DNA from 2 places in the Alkalibacillus sp. S2W genome. Region 2 is predicted to be linked to the other one. Evidence: a T-box and tRNA genes for the amino acid it is inferred to sense, from the RefSeq annotation. Region 2 holds a T-box; the other holds one or more tRNA genes.
What was found. The T-box of region 2 lies ahead of serS (serine--tRNA ligase). A T-box ahead of a tRNA ligase gene usually reads a tRNA of that ligase, here a tRNA-Ser.
Positions count from the first base shown of each region.

Region 1: it encodes a tRNA-Ser, which carries the amino acid that the T-box ahead of serS (serine--tRNA ligase) is inferred to sense. The anticodon was not compared.

Region 1 is NZ_CP177234.1:470,532-476,721, forward strand. It holds one part of gene ACKXGF_RS02585 (IS3 family transposase) at 1-426, opposite strand, end outside; one part of gene ACKXGF_RS02585 (IS3 family transposase) at 426-675, opposite strand; gene ACKXGF_RS02590 (hypothetical protein) at 800-1,477, shown strand; gene ACKXGF_RS02595 (zinc ribbon domain-containing protein) at 1,655-1,837, shown strand; tRNA gene ACKXGF_RS02600 (tRNA-Asn) at 2,104-2,178, shown strand; tRNA gene ACKXGF_RS02605 (tRNA-Ser) at 2,180-2,270, shown strand; tRNA gene ACKXGF_RS02610 (tRNA-Glu) at 2,278-2,349, shown strand; tRNA gene ACKXGF_RS02615 (tRNA-Asp) at 2,353-2,429, shown strand; tRNA gene ACKXGF_RS02620 (tRNA-Gln) at 2,443-2,517, shown strand; tRNA gene ACKXGF_RS02625 (tRNA-Leu) at 2,645-2,730, shown strand; tRNA gene ACKXGF_RS02630 (tRNA-Arg) at 2,799-2,875, shown strand; tRNA gene ACKXGF_RS02635 (tRNA-Gly) at 2,895-2,968, shown strand; tRNA gene ACKXGF_RS02640 (tRNA-Ile) at 2,974-3,051, shown strand; rRNA gene ACKXGF_RS02645 (16S ribosomal RNA) at 3,178-4,742, shown strand; rRNA gene ACKXGF_RS02650 (23S ribosomal RNA) at 4,916-6,190, shown strand, end outside.
Region 2 is NZ_CP177234.1:8,907-15,096, forward strand. It holds gene gyrA (DNA gyrase subunit A) at 1-92, shown strand, start outside; gene ACKXGF_RS00040 (HD-GYP domain-containing protein) at 108-1,175, shown strand; gene ACKXGF_RS00045 (serine hydrolase) at 1,355-2,677, shown strand; gene ACKXGF_RS00050 (hypothetical protein) at 2,674-2,856, opposite strand; gene pdxS (pyridoxal 5'-phosphate synthase lyase subunit PdxS) at 2,917-3,801, shown strand; gene pdxT (pyridoxal 5'-phosphate synthase glutaminase subunit PdxT) at 3,814-4,401, shown strand; T-box leader at 4,438-4,653, shown strand; gene serS (serine--tRNA ligase) at 4,715-5,992, shown strand.

The DNA.
Region 1 (6,190 bases), 460 kb from region 2:
GAACATAGGTTAAGTCGCTTACCATCACTTTATGTGGTTCGGATTGATCAAACTCACGGTTCAATGAGTTGCCAATCTCAGATTCATTAGCTTGGGATTTCATGGGTTTAAATTGAGCAACCGTATACTTAGATACTAAACCTTGTTCTTTCATAATCCGTCCGATGCGACGTCGAGAGACGGTCCACCCTAATTTAGCGAGTTCAACTTTAATTTTTCGTTGACCATAGTTTTGTCGGCTATCTTTAAATAGTTGAACAATCTGTTCTACGAGTTCGTTCTCGGTGTTCTCACGAGCTTTAGATTCATAATAGTACGTACTTTTAGGAATTTGTAGGACGTCACACATTGCTGATACCGAGTATTTGTGACGGTTTTGACGAATCACATCTACTTTCGTCCCATAATCAGCGCGGCTTGCTTTAAAATATCATTTTCCATAGCCAGTTGTTGATTTTTATTGCGTAGTTGTATAAGTTCTTCCTGTTCAGGTGTCCGATTGTCTTTTTCTTCAAAGGACCCGCTATCACGGTATTGCTTGACCCACCTATCGAAGGTGGAAGACGTTAATTCGTATTCTTTAATAATATCAGCACGAGGTTTTCCTGACGTATAAAGCTGTACTAATTGTTCTTTGAATTCCTTTGAAAACGATCTTCTTTGACGTTTGGTCATATGTTTTCTCCTCAGTTTTTATATTTGAACCAAGTGTATATGACCTTAGTGAAACTGTCCAATTAAGTGTAACCGGTCCATTATGATATTTTTAAGTGAAGCAAGTATAAAGGGGATGACTTTTATGGAGTTTAATTGGTTGAAGGAAAAAGTGGATAGACCTTTAATAGATTTATTTCAAACTAGTGCTGAACTGACACCTTATATTGGGAACACTCTACAAGCAATAAAAATGAGACGTTTAGAAAGTAGAGTAGAACAACATAAGAAGAAGTTAGAGGTTATAAACCAATATCTAGGAATCAGCAAACTATCTGTTGAGTTTTTTAGTGAAAGGATTTTTCCCATAGTATTAGGGGATTTGATTGAAGAACACGAAGATGCGAAAATCAATTTCATATTTAATGGAGTTACAAATGTTTTTATTGAGGAAGAGACCGAAGAATCTGTAATCTTAACGCATTTTGATACTTTAAGAAGCCTTCGTTATGTGGATATTAAGAGATTCTTTGTAATTGCTGATAAATTCCGACATATTAGTGAGTATCCACTAAATAATAACGAACCCATAACTGAAAGAATTGACGACAAGCTTGTATCGTTAGGGTTAATAAATACACCAACCTTTTGGGAACAAGATGTAAGGCATAAATTAGAGGATATAAGTGTCACTTCTTATGGAAGTGAGTTTATGTGTTTTATTAAATCGGATGATGAATTTGATGTTAAGCATAGTGATATAGAAGGTGAAAGTAAAGACCCGAATGAATGGTTAAAGGAAATAAAAAAAAGAGGTAAATAATAAGTTAAAACCAAATAAAGAAACGAAGAATGCAACAAAACTCTTGTGTAAAGCAGATTTGTTTATAATTAAAACCCAACAAGTAGTTAAAACCTATATTTATCATATAATTGCCATTATCATCTACATATTGAAGTCAAACCATTTCATCATCGTAGTCACGAATTCCGTGAGCTAATGAAACAAACAGATTCCCCACGCTTTTGTGAACAACTTCCATCAGAAGTAAGTAAGCAGCGATTACAATATAAATGTACAAATTGCGAATTGATCTTTAAGCGCAAAAGACGTATTAATACACAAAAATATCGTTGTAGTAAGTGTGGAGGTCGTATTAAAGAATTGGTTTCAGGTGATTGACAATCATTTTAGTTAAATGATACATTATGAAAGCTGTCAAAAGAACGATGAAAAAGTTTGCCCAAAAATAAACTAATTTCTATTGAACTAATTGACAGGAAAATAAAGATGTTATATGATACTAAATGTCGCTGAAAAACGTCAGCGTTTTACATCATGAGAAAGCATCATTGAAAACGAAATAAAATGTAAAAAAACACTTTACATGGATGGCGAAACAATTTATAATAATTTCTGCATTGAGCCAATTAACACTTTGAAAATATTCCAGCGTAGCTCAGAGGTAGAGCAATCGGCTGTTAACCGATTGGTCGCAGGTTCGAATCCTGCCGCTGGAGCCATGGAGAAGTACCCAAGTGGCTGAAGGGACACCCCTGCTAAGGGTGCAGGTCGCGTAAGCGGCGCGAGGGTTCAAATCCCTCCTTCTCCGCCATTAAAATGGCCCGTTGGTCAAGTGGTTAAGACACTGCCCTTTCACGGCAGTAACACGGGTTCGAATCCCGTACGGGTCACTTGGTCCGGTAGTTCAGTTGGTTAGAATGCCTGCCTGTCACGCAGGAGGTCGCGGGTTCGAGTCCCGTCCGGACCGCCATATTATATTAAGTTGGGCCATGGCCAAGCGGTAAGGCAACGGCTTTTGGTGCCGTCATGCGTAGGTTCGAATCCTACTGGCCCAGCCAACATTTTTTACAATTCAATAAATCAAATTAAGTCTTTTTTTATGTCTTTTAATCAATAGATTGATTTTATAGAATAAAGGTAAGGTCATTCTAAGAGGATCTATTGAACTTTCTAAGCCTATAACTTGCGGCCGTGGCGGAACGGCAGACGCGCTAGGTTGAGGGCCTAGTGGGGTTTTCCCCGTGGAGGTTCAAATCCTCTCGGCCGCACCATTTAACAAACTTAATTTTATTCTTGCAATCACTTATTATGTTTGATATTATAGTGTTTGTCGCAATAAGCGCCCGTAGCTCAATTGGACAGAGCGTTTGACTACGGATCAAGAGGCTAGGGGTTCGACTCCTCTCGGGCGCACCATTTATATATAATAGATCTTGCGGGTGTAGTTTAATGGTAAAACCTCAGCCTTCCAAGCTGATGTTGTGGGTTCGATTCCCATCACCCGCTCCATATATGGGCCTGTAGCTCAGTTCGGTTAGAGCGCACGCCTGATAAGCGTGAGGTCGGTGGTTCAAGTCCACTCAGGCCCACCATATAAATACATCGAACCTTGAAAACTAAACAAAATAGCCTGTCGTCAATTCGTTTTTCTTCTTATTTGTTAATAGGAAGAAAGCGGAGACGAAATAAGAAACAACAATAAGCCAAATCAAACACTTTAATTCGAGAGTTTGATCCTGGCTCAGGACGAACGCTGGCGGCGTGCCTAATACATGCAAGTCGAGCGCGGGAAGCGAGCTGAAGCCCTTCGGGGTGGACGCTCGTGGAACGAGCGGCGGACGGGTGAGTAACACGTGGGCAACCTACCTGTGAGACGGGGATAACTCCGGGAAACCGGGGCTAATACCGGATAACGCATCGAACCGCATGGTTCGATGATCAAAGATGGCTTCTAGCTATCACTCACAGATGGGCCCGCGGCGCATTAGTTAGTTGGTGAGGTAACGGCTCACCAAGGCGACGATGCGTAGCCGACCTGAGAGGGTGATCGGCCACACTGGGACTGAGACACGGCCCAGACTCCTACGGGAGGCAGCAGTAGGGAATCATCCGCAATGGACGCAAGTCTGACGGTGCAACGCCGCGTGAGCGATGAAGGTCTTCGGATCGTAAAGCTCTGTTGTGAGGGAAGAACAAGTGCCGTTCGAATAGGGCGGCACCTTGACGGTACCTCACCAGAAAGCCCCGGCTAACTACGTGCCAGCAGCCGCGGTAATACGTAGGGGGCAAGCGTTGTCCGGAATTATTGGGCGTAAAGCGCGCGCAGGCGGTTCCTTAAGTCTGATGTGAAAGGCCACAGCTCAACTGTGGAGGGCCATTGGAAACTGGGGAACTTGAGGACAGAAGAGGAGAGCGGAATTCCACGTGTAGCGGTGAAATGCGTAGATATGTGGAGGAACACCAGTGGCGAAGGCGGCTCTCTGGTCTGTAACTGACGCTGAGGCGCGAAAGCATGGGTAGCGAACAGGATTAGATACCCTGGTAGTCCATGCCGTAAACGTTGAGTGCTAGGTGTTAGGGGGTCCAACCCTTAGTGCTGCAGTTAACGCAATAAGCACTCCGCCTGGGGAGTACGGCCGCAAGGCTGAAACTCAAAGGAATTGACGGGGGCCTGCACAAGCGGTGGAGCATGTGGTTTAATTCGACGCAACGCGAAGAACCTTACCAGGTCTTGACATCTTCGGACAGCCCAAGAGATTGGGTCTTCCCTTCGGGGACCGAATGACAGGTGGTGCATGGTTGTCGTCAGCTCGTGTCGTGAGATGTTGGGTTAAGTCCCGTAACGAGCGCAACCCCTGATCTTAGTTGCCAGCATTCAGTTGGGCACTCTAGGATGACTGCCGGTGACAAACCGGAGGAAGGCGGGGATGACGTCAAATCATCATGCCCCTTATGACCTGGGCTACACACGTGCTACAATGGATGGTACAAAGGGAAGCCAAACCGCGAGGTCAAGCTAATCCCATAAAGCCATTCTCAGTTCGGATTGTAGGCTGCAACTCGCCTGCATGAAGCCGGAATCGCTAGTAATCGCGGATCAGAATGCCGCGGTGAATACGTTCCCAGGCCTTGTACACACCGCCCGTCACACCACGAGAGTTGGCAACACCCGAAGTCGGTGGGGTAACCTTCACGGAGCCAGCCGCCGAAGGTGGGGCCAATGATTGGGGTGAAGTCGTAACAAGGTAGCCGTATCGGAAGGTGCGGCTGGATCACCTCCTTTCTAAGGAATATAGGAGGCGACAGTGCTATTTTGTTTAGTTTTGAAGGATCGATGATCCTTTGAAAAGTACCTTGAAAACTAGATAAGATGAGATACCAAAGCATCGAAAAGCAAGTAAAGACACAAGCGTCTTTTCACGCATAACTTGATGGTTCGCCATGAAGTTAAGAGTTAGTTAAGTGAACAAGGGCGCACGGTGGATGCCTTGGCACTAGGAGTCGAAGAAGGACGGGACAAACACCGATATGCCTCGGCGAGCAGTAAGTAAGCGTCGACCCGGGGATGTCCGAATGGGGAAACCCACGACCCGTAATGGGGTCGTATCCATGGCTGAATACATAGGTCATGGAAGACAACTCAGGGAACTGAAACATCTCAGTACCTGAAGGAAGAGAAAGCAGCCGCGATTTCCTGAGTAGCGGCGAGCGAAACGGAAACAGCCCAAACCAAGGCGCATGCGTCTTGGGGTTGTAGGACACGCCAAACGGAGTGATCAAGATACACGGTAGATGAAGCAACCTGGAACGGTTCGCCAGAGACGGTAATAGCCCGGTAATCGAAACGGTGTATCCTCCGGCGTGGATCCTGAGTACGACGGAACACGTGTTATTCCGTCGGAATCCGGGAGGACCATCTCCCAAGGCTAAATACTCCCTAGTGACCGATAGTGAACCAGTACCGTGAGGGAAAGGTGAAAAGCACCCCGGAAGGGGAGTGAAATAGAACCTGAAACCGTGTGCCTACAAGTAGTCGAAGCCCGTTAATGGGTGACGGCGTGCCTTTTGTAGAATGAACCGGCGAGTTACGAGGACGAGCAAGGTTAAAGAGCAGATCTGGAGCCGCAGCGAAAGCGAGTCTGAACAGGGCGCATTAGTTCGTCATCGTAGACCCGAAACTGTGTGATCTACCCATGTCCAGGGTGAAGGTCAGGTAACACTGACTGGAGGCCCGAACCCACGTATGTTGAAAAATGCGGGGATGAGGTGTGGGTAGCGGTGAAATGCCAATCGAACACAGAGATAGCTGGTTCTCTCCGAAATAGCTTTAGGGCTAGCCTCAACGTAGCGAGTCTTGGAGGTAGAGCACTGATTGGACTAGGGGCCCCTATCGGGTTACCGAATTCAGTCAAACTCCGAATGCCAATGACTTACCGTTGGGAGTCAGACTATGGGTGATAAGGTTCATAGTCGAAAGGGAAACAGCCCAGACCGCCAGCTAAGGTCCCTAAGTATGTGTTAAGTGGGAAAGGATGTGACGTTGCTCAGACAACCAGGATGTTAGCTTAGAAGCAGCTATCATTTAAAGAGTGCGTAATAGCTCACTGGTCGAGTGACGTTGCGCCGAAAATTTACCGGGGCTAAACACATCACCGAAGCTGCGGATTGTCCGCAGGACAATGGTAGGAGAGCGTTCTAAGGGCTTAGAAGTCAGACCGTGAGGACTGGTGG
Region 2 (6,190 bases):
CCCGCATTGAAAAAGAAGATGAAACGGAAGACGAAATAGAAGATCAAGAAGAAGAAACACTAGAAGACGGTGAATCTCCTGAAGAAGAGTAATAGAGGTGTTAGGTTATGAAAGTGCATCCACAACAAATTGTGCCAGGCTGTGTAGTTACAAAAGATGTCATAGGAAATACGGTGACACCTATTATTCCACGCAATACAGTTGTGGATCCTATTCATATCCAAGTGCTAGAAAAATTCAGGATTAATGAAGTTGAAGTGGCTAATAAACTTGTCACGGGTGAAGAGTTTGAAGCGGAAGAGTTAACTGAAGAAGAACAACAATCGCTTCAAAAGTTACCATTTTTCGAGCACTTCGTGGATGTCGTTAAACAAACACGATTAATTTTTGAGAATTGGGATTACCGTACTCCACTTGATTCGAAAAAGATTCGCGAGTTAATTTTGCCCCTAACAGAGCAAGCTGAGGATAAGCGTGATGTCATTTTAAAGCTGCATCATTATAATGATCCGAAATTCTATATGTATTATCATATGGTGGCGATGGCTGTTATTTCAACGTATTTAGCCAAACGACTTGGCTATGACGAGAGTGAACGTCATGGTGTTGCATTAGCTGCTTATTTATCAGATTTAGGGATGTTAAAGTCGCAAAAAGACGTTTATTTAAAAGAACGATCCATAGACTATAATGAATACGAACAAATTCAAAAGCATCCTATTGAGTCTTATCGCTTACTAGAAAAGGAACCGTTTAACCAAGATGTCAAAATTGCCATCTTACAGCACCATGAACGGTTAGATGGCTCGGGTTATCCATTAGGTGTCAAAATGGATAAGTTGCATCGGTTTGCGAAAATCTTAGCTGTCGCAGATATGTTCCATGCAATGACTTCTGAGCGAATGTATCGTCAAAAGCAATCGCCTTATAAAGTTATTGAAGAAATGCGAAAAGACCAATTAACACAATTGGATACGGAAGTACTGAATGAACTTGTTAGGTGTTTTGTTAATTTCGGAAACGGAACTGAAGTTAAACTATCAAATAGTGAATATGGAACGATTGTCTTCACAGATGAACGTTATCCTACTAGACCGCTCGTTCGGTTAAGGAAGAATAAAGAAATTTTAAATCTTATTGATGAAAAAGATTTATATATTGAAGAAATCTTATAGAGTCATTAGCTATATGTAGCTAGTGACTTTTGTTTTATAAATAGTCGATCTTGTTTAAGTCAATACTCACATTTTAAAATTTCTTTAAATTGGCGATGTGGTTAGGCTTAAAATATTGTATAATAAAAACGGTGCAGAATTGAGTCGAAAAGGATTAAAGAGACATGGGGGAACCGAGAATGAAACAGACAAAGACATACCTGACACGCATCCTCGTATTAACGGTGATGGTGTTTAGTTTACTAATGACAGGCGTGACAACAGCGCATGCTGAAATTAATGTTGAAGCAGAATCAGCGATTTTAGTTGATGCTGAAACAGGAAACATATTATTTGAAAAAGAATCAGATATTGCATTACCACCAGCAAGTATGACGAAGGTTATGACAGAATACTTAGTGTGGGAAGCTGTTGAAAATGGCGAAATTAATTGGGATACAAAGACAGAAATCAGTGAATATGCTTATTCAATTTCAGCTAATAATTCATTTTCCGGTGTTGGTCTTCGTTTAGACCATGAATACACAGTTCAAGAGTTATACGATGCCATGGCGATTTATTCAGATAATGCGACGACTATTGCATTAGCTGAGCTAATCGCAGGCTCAGAAGGCGAATTCGTTAAAATGATGAATGAAAAAGCAAAGGAAATGGGCTTAGAAAATGCAGAGTTCGTTAATTCGACTGGTTTATCTAATAGTAGTTTAGGTGAAAACTATCCTGAGGGAACAAATCCTGACGATAATAACTTAATCTCTGCGAAATCAATGGCCAAGCTTGCTTATCATTTAGTCAATGATTATCCAGAGGCCTTAGAAATATCAAGTGTTCCGACGCAAGAATTCGAAGGCAATGAAATGATTAATTACAATTGGATGCTTCCTGGTATGCCAGGTCATATAGCAAAATATACGTATGAGGGCTTAGATGGGCTAAAAACAGGTCGTACAGAATTAGCAGGTCACACCTTCACAGGAACAGCTAAACGTGACGGGACACGATTAATTTCAGTTGTCATGCGGACAGATAGTGTCGAAGCACGTTTCGAACAAACACAGAAAATACTTGATTATGGCTTTAATAGTTTTTCAAATCAAACATTATTTGAGGAAGGTCATCAAATCGAAGGTGAGTCAACGCTTCCAGTAGTAAATGGTAAAGAAGAAGAAATTGAGATTGCGTCTGCTGAACCGATTGAAGCGATGATTCGTGAAGGTGAAAAGGACCAGTATTCAGTGAATTATCAAATTAATGAAGATGTTTTAAATGATGAAGGTGCGATTGAGGCGCCAGTAGAAGAAGGTTTAGAAGTTGGCAAATTAGTGTTAACATATGATGGAGAACAAAGTTATGGTAATATTTTATCAGATGAGTCTACTATTTCAGTTCCAGTTGAAACCAATGATGGTGTCGAGAAATCAAATTGGTTTATGTTAATGCTACAAGCAATTGGTGACTTCTTTGTTGGACTATTTAATAGTATCAAAGGCTTATTTGCTTAATAACATCTGTTAAATCCGTTGTTGATATTGTGATCCGCTTTCGGTGGACGCTTTCCGCGGGCACGGCTCGAGCCTCCTCGGCCGAAAAGCCTGGCCTGTGGGGTCTCGAGACTCGTGCTATTCCCGCAGGAGTCACCACCTTCGCTTCTCACAATCCAACAACTCAACACTATTTTCATTATTAATATTTAAGTTTTAACTAACTAAATACAGATTGATAGGTTATAGGGGGAGCTCATATGTCAAATGTCGGTACAGATCGTGTGAAACGAGGAATGGCTGAGATGCAAAAAGGCGGCGTCATTATGGACGTTGTGAATGCTGAACAAGCTAAGATTGCAGAAGAAGCAGGTGCTGTTGCTGTTATGGCTCTAGAGCGTGTGCCATCAGATATTCGTGCTGCAGGCGGGGTTGCTCGTATGGCAGATCCAACAGTGACTGAAGAAGTATTAAATGCGGTGAGTATTCCAGTGATGGCTAAAGCACGAATTGGTCATATTGTGGAAGCGCGCGTGCTTGAAGCAATGGGTGCAGATTATATTGATGAAAGTGAAGTATTAACACCTGCAGATGATATTTATCACATTGATAAAAACGATTATACCGTACCATTTGTCTGTGGTTGCCGAAACTTAGGTGAAGCGTTACGTCGAATTGGTGAAGGTGCTTCTATGTTACGTACGAAAGGCGAACCAGGAACAGGTAATATTGTTGAAGCTGTTCGTCATATGCGTGAAGTCCAAACACAAATTCGTTACGTTCAGAATATGGCAAAAGATGAACTAATGGTGTATGCCAAAGAAACAGGCGCCCCATATGAATTACTCTTGCAAGTCCAAGAAGAAGGACGTTTACCCGTCGTAAACTTTGCAGCTGGTGGCATTGCAACGCCATCTGATGCTGCGCTTATGATGGAATTAGGCGCGGACGGCGTATTTGTTGGTTCTGGTATTTTCAAATCGAAAAATCCAGAGAAATTCGCCCGCTCAATCGTCGAAGCAACAACCCATTATCAAGATTATGAGTTAATTGCTAAGTTATCTAAAGATCTAGGTACAGCAATGCCTGGTCTTGAAACATCAACGCTTGAAGGTAACGATCGTATGCAAGATCGTAGTGAGTAAAGGAGTCTTATCATGGCAACAATAGGTGTATTAGGTTTACAAGGAGCATTCCGTGAACATATCCAATCCATTGAGGCATGTGGTCACGATGCTGTGTTAATTAAAAAAGTAGAGCAATTAGAAGCTGTCGATGGGTTAGTTTTACCTGGTGGCGAAAGCACAACAATGCGCCGATTAATTGATCGTTACGGATTTTTTGATGCCCTTGTCCAATTTGGTCAAGCTGGTAAACCAATCTTTGGAACGTGTGCAGGACTTATATTACTCGCTTCACAGATCGAAAATGATGATGACAATCATTTAGGCTTAATGGATATGACAGTGGCTCGTAATGCGTTTGGACGTCAAAAACAAAGTTTTGAAACGCCTCTTGAGATCAAGGCGGTGGCAGATGATTTTGAAGCAGTGTTTATTCGTGCCCCTTACATTCTTGATGTACACCATGATACGGAAGTTTTAGCTACCTATGATGATAAAATCGTTGCGGCTAAACAAGGACATTATTTAGCCACAGCATTTCACCCAGAACTGACTGATGATCATCGCTTAATGGCCTATTTTATCGATATGGTAGAACAATCAAAACTTGCTTCTGTCTAAAAAATAAGGTATATTAAAAGCTACAATAATAATGAATCAATTGCGCTGATAGGAATTAGTAGTGGTAAGTGTTTATCTCAGAGAGCTAGTGGTGGCTGTGAACTAGTATAAACAGACCGCGAATCCATCCTGGAGCAGGTGAACTGAATGATGACGTAAGTTTACCCGGAAAACAGTCCCGTTATGACTGTACAAGTTGGAAGGTTAAATCCTTCAACAAGGGTGGCAACGCGGGTTATACTCGTCCCTTTACTGCATGTGCAGTAAAGGGGCGTTTTTTTATTGGATTAACGATATTAGGGAGGTTAAATGTATGTTAGACATGAAGTTTTTACGTGACAATTTTGATGAAGTGAAACAAAAGATGCAAAACCGAGGAGAAGATTTAACGGATCTCGATCAGTTTCTTGATTGGGATGAAAAGCGCCGTGCTTACATCCAAGAATCAGAGGAGTTAAAAGCACGTCGAAATGAAGTTTCCAAAGAAATTTCTCAACTGAAGAAAAATAAAGAAGATGCAGATCATTTAATCCAAGAAATGCGTGAAGTAGGTGATCGCATTAAAGAGATCGACAATGAACTAAATGAAGTCGAGACGAAATTAAATCAGTTAATGCTTTCGATTCCAAATGTGCCTCATGAGTCAGTTCCAATTGGTGAAACCGAGGATGATAACATTGAAGTAAGACAATGGGGAGAAGTGCCATCATTTGATTTCGATGTTAAGCCACATTGGGATGTTGCAGATGAGTTAGACATTATTGATTTCGAACGTGCTTCTAAAGTGACAGGCAGTCGTTTTGCCTTTTATAAAGGACTAGGTGCACGTCTAGAACGAGCGTTAATTAACTTCATGATGGACTTACATTCAGACCGTCATGGTTATGAAGAAATGATGCCACCACAAATCGTTAATCGCGATAGTCTAACAGGGACTGGTCAGCTTCCGAAGTTCGGTGAAGATGTATTCAAACTAGAAGAATGGGATTATTTCTTAATTCCAACAGCTGAAGTTCCCGTAACGAATTATCACCGCGATGAGATCTTAACAGCTGACGATCTGCCGAAGAAATTCACGGCATTTAGCACAAATTTCCGTAGTGAAGCGGGATCAGCTGGCCGTGATACGCGTGGTTTAATCCGCCAACACCAATTTAATAAAGTCGAACTCGTTCAACTTGTAAAACCTGAAGAGTCTTATGAGACATTAGAGTCGCTCACAAATGATGCTGAGGAAGTGTTGCAGCAATTAAAATTACCATATCGTGTGATGAATATGTGCACAGGTGATTTGGGCTTCACAGCAGCGAAAAAGTACGACATTGAAGTGTGGATTCCGAGTTATGAGACTTACCGAGAAATCTCTTCTTGTTCGAACTTTGAAGATTTCCAAGCAAGACGTTCTGGCTTACGCTTCCGTCGTGAAGCAAACAGCAAACCAGAATACATGCATACTTTAAATGGTTCAGGCCTAGCAGTCGGACGAACGGTCGCCGCGATTTTAGAGAACTATCAAAACGATGATGGATCTGTAACCGTTCCAGACGTGTTAAAACCATATATGGGTAATGTGGAACGCATTAGCCAATAAATTAAAGACCCTCCGCTTAAGTGATCTGTATATGACCTAAGCGGAGGGTTAATATTTGTCTTATGAAGGAGTGTGAAGCTCACTAATTTGTAAGAACATTAAGAATATAAATTTCCTCGAGATTTTTATTATTTTCCTCTTTATAAATGTTTGTGAGCTGTGGTATACTAACAATCGTTGGTCGACAAAATGCGTCTT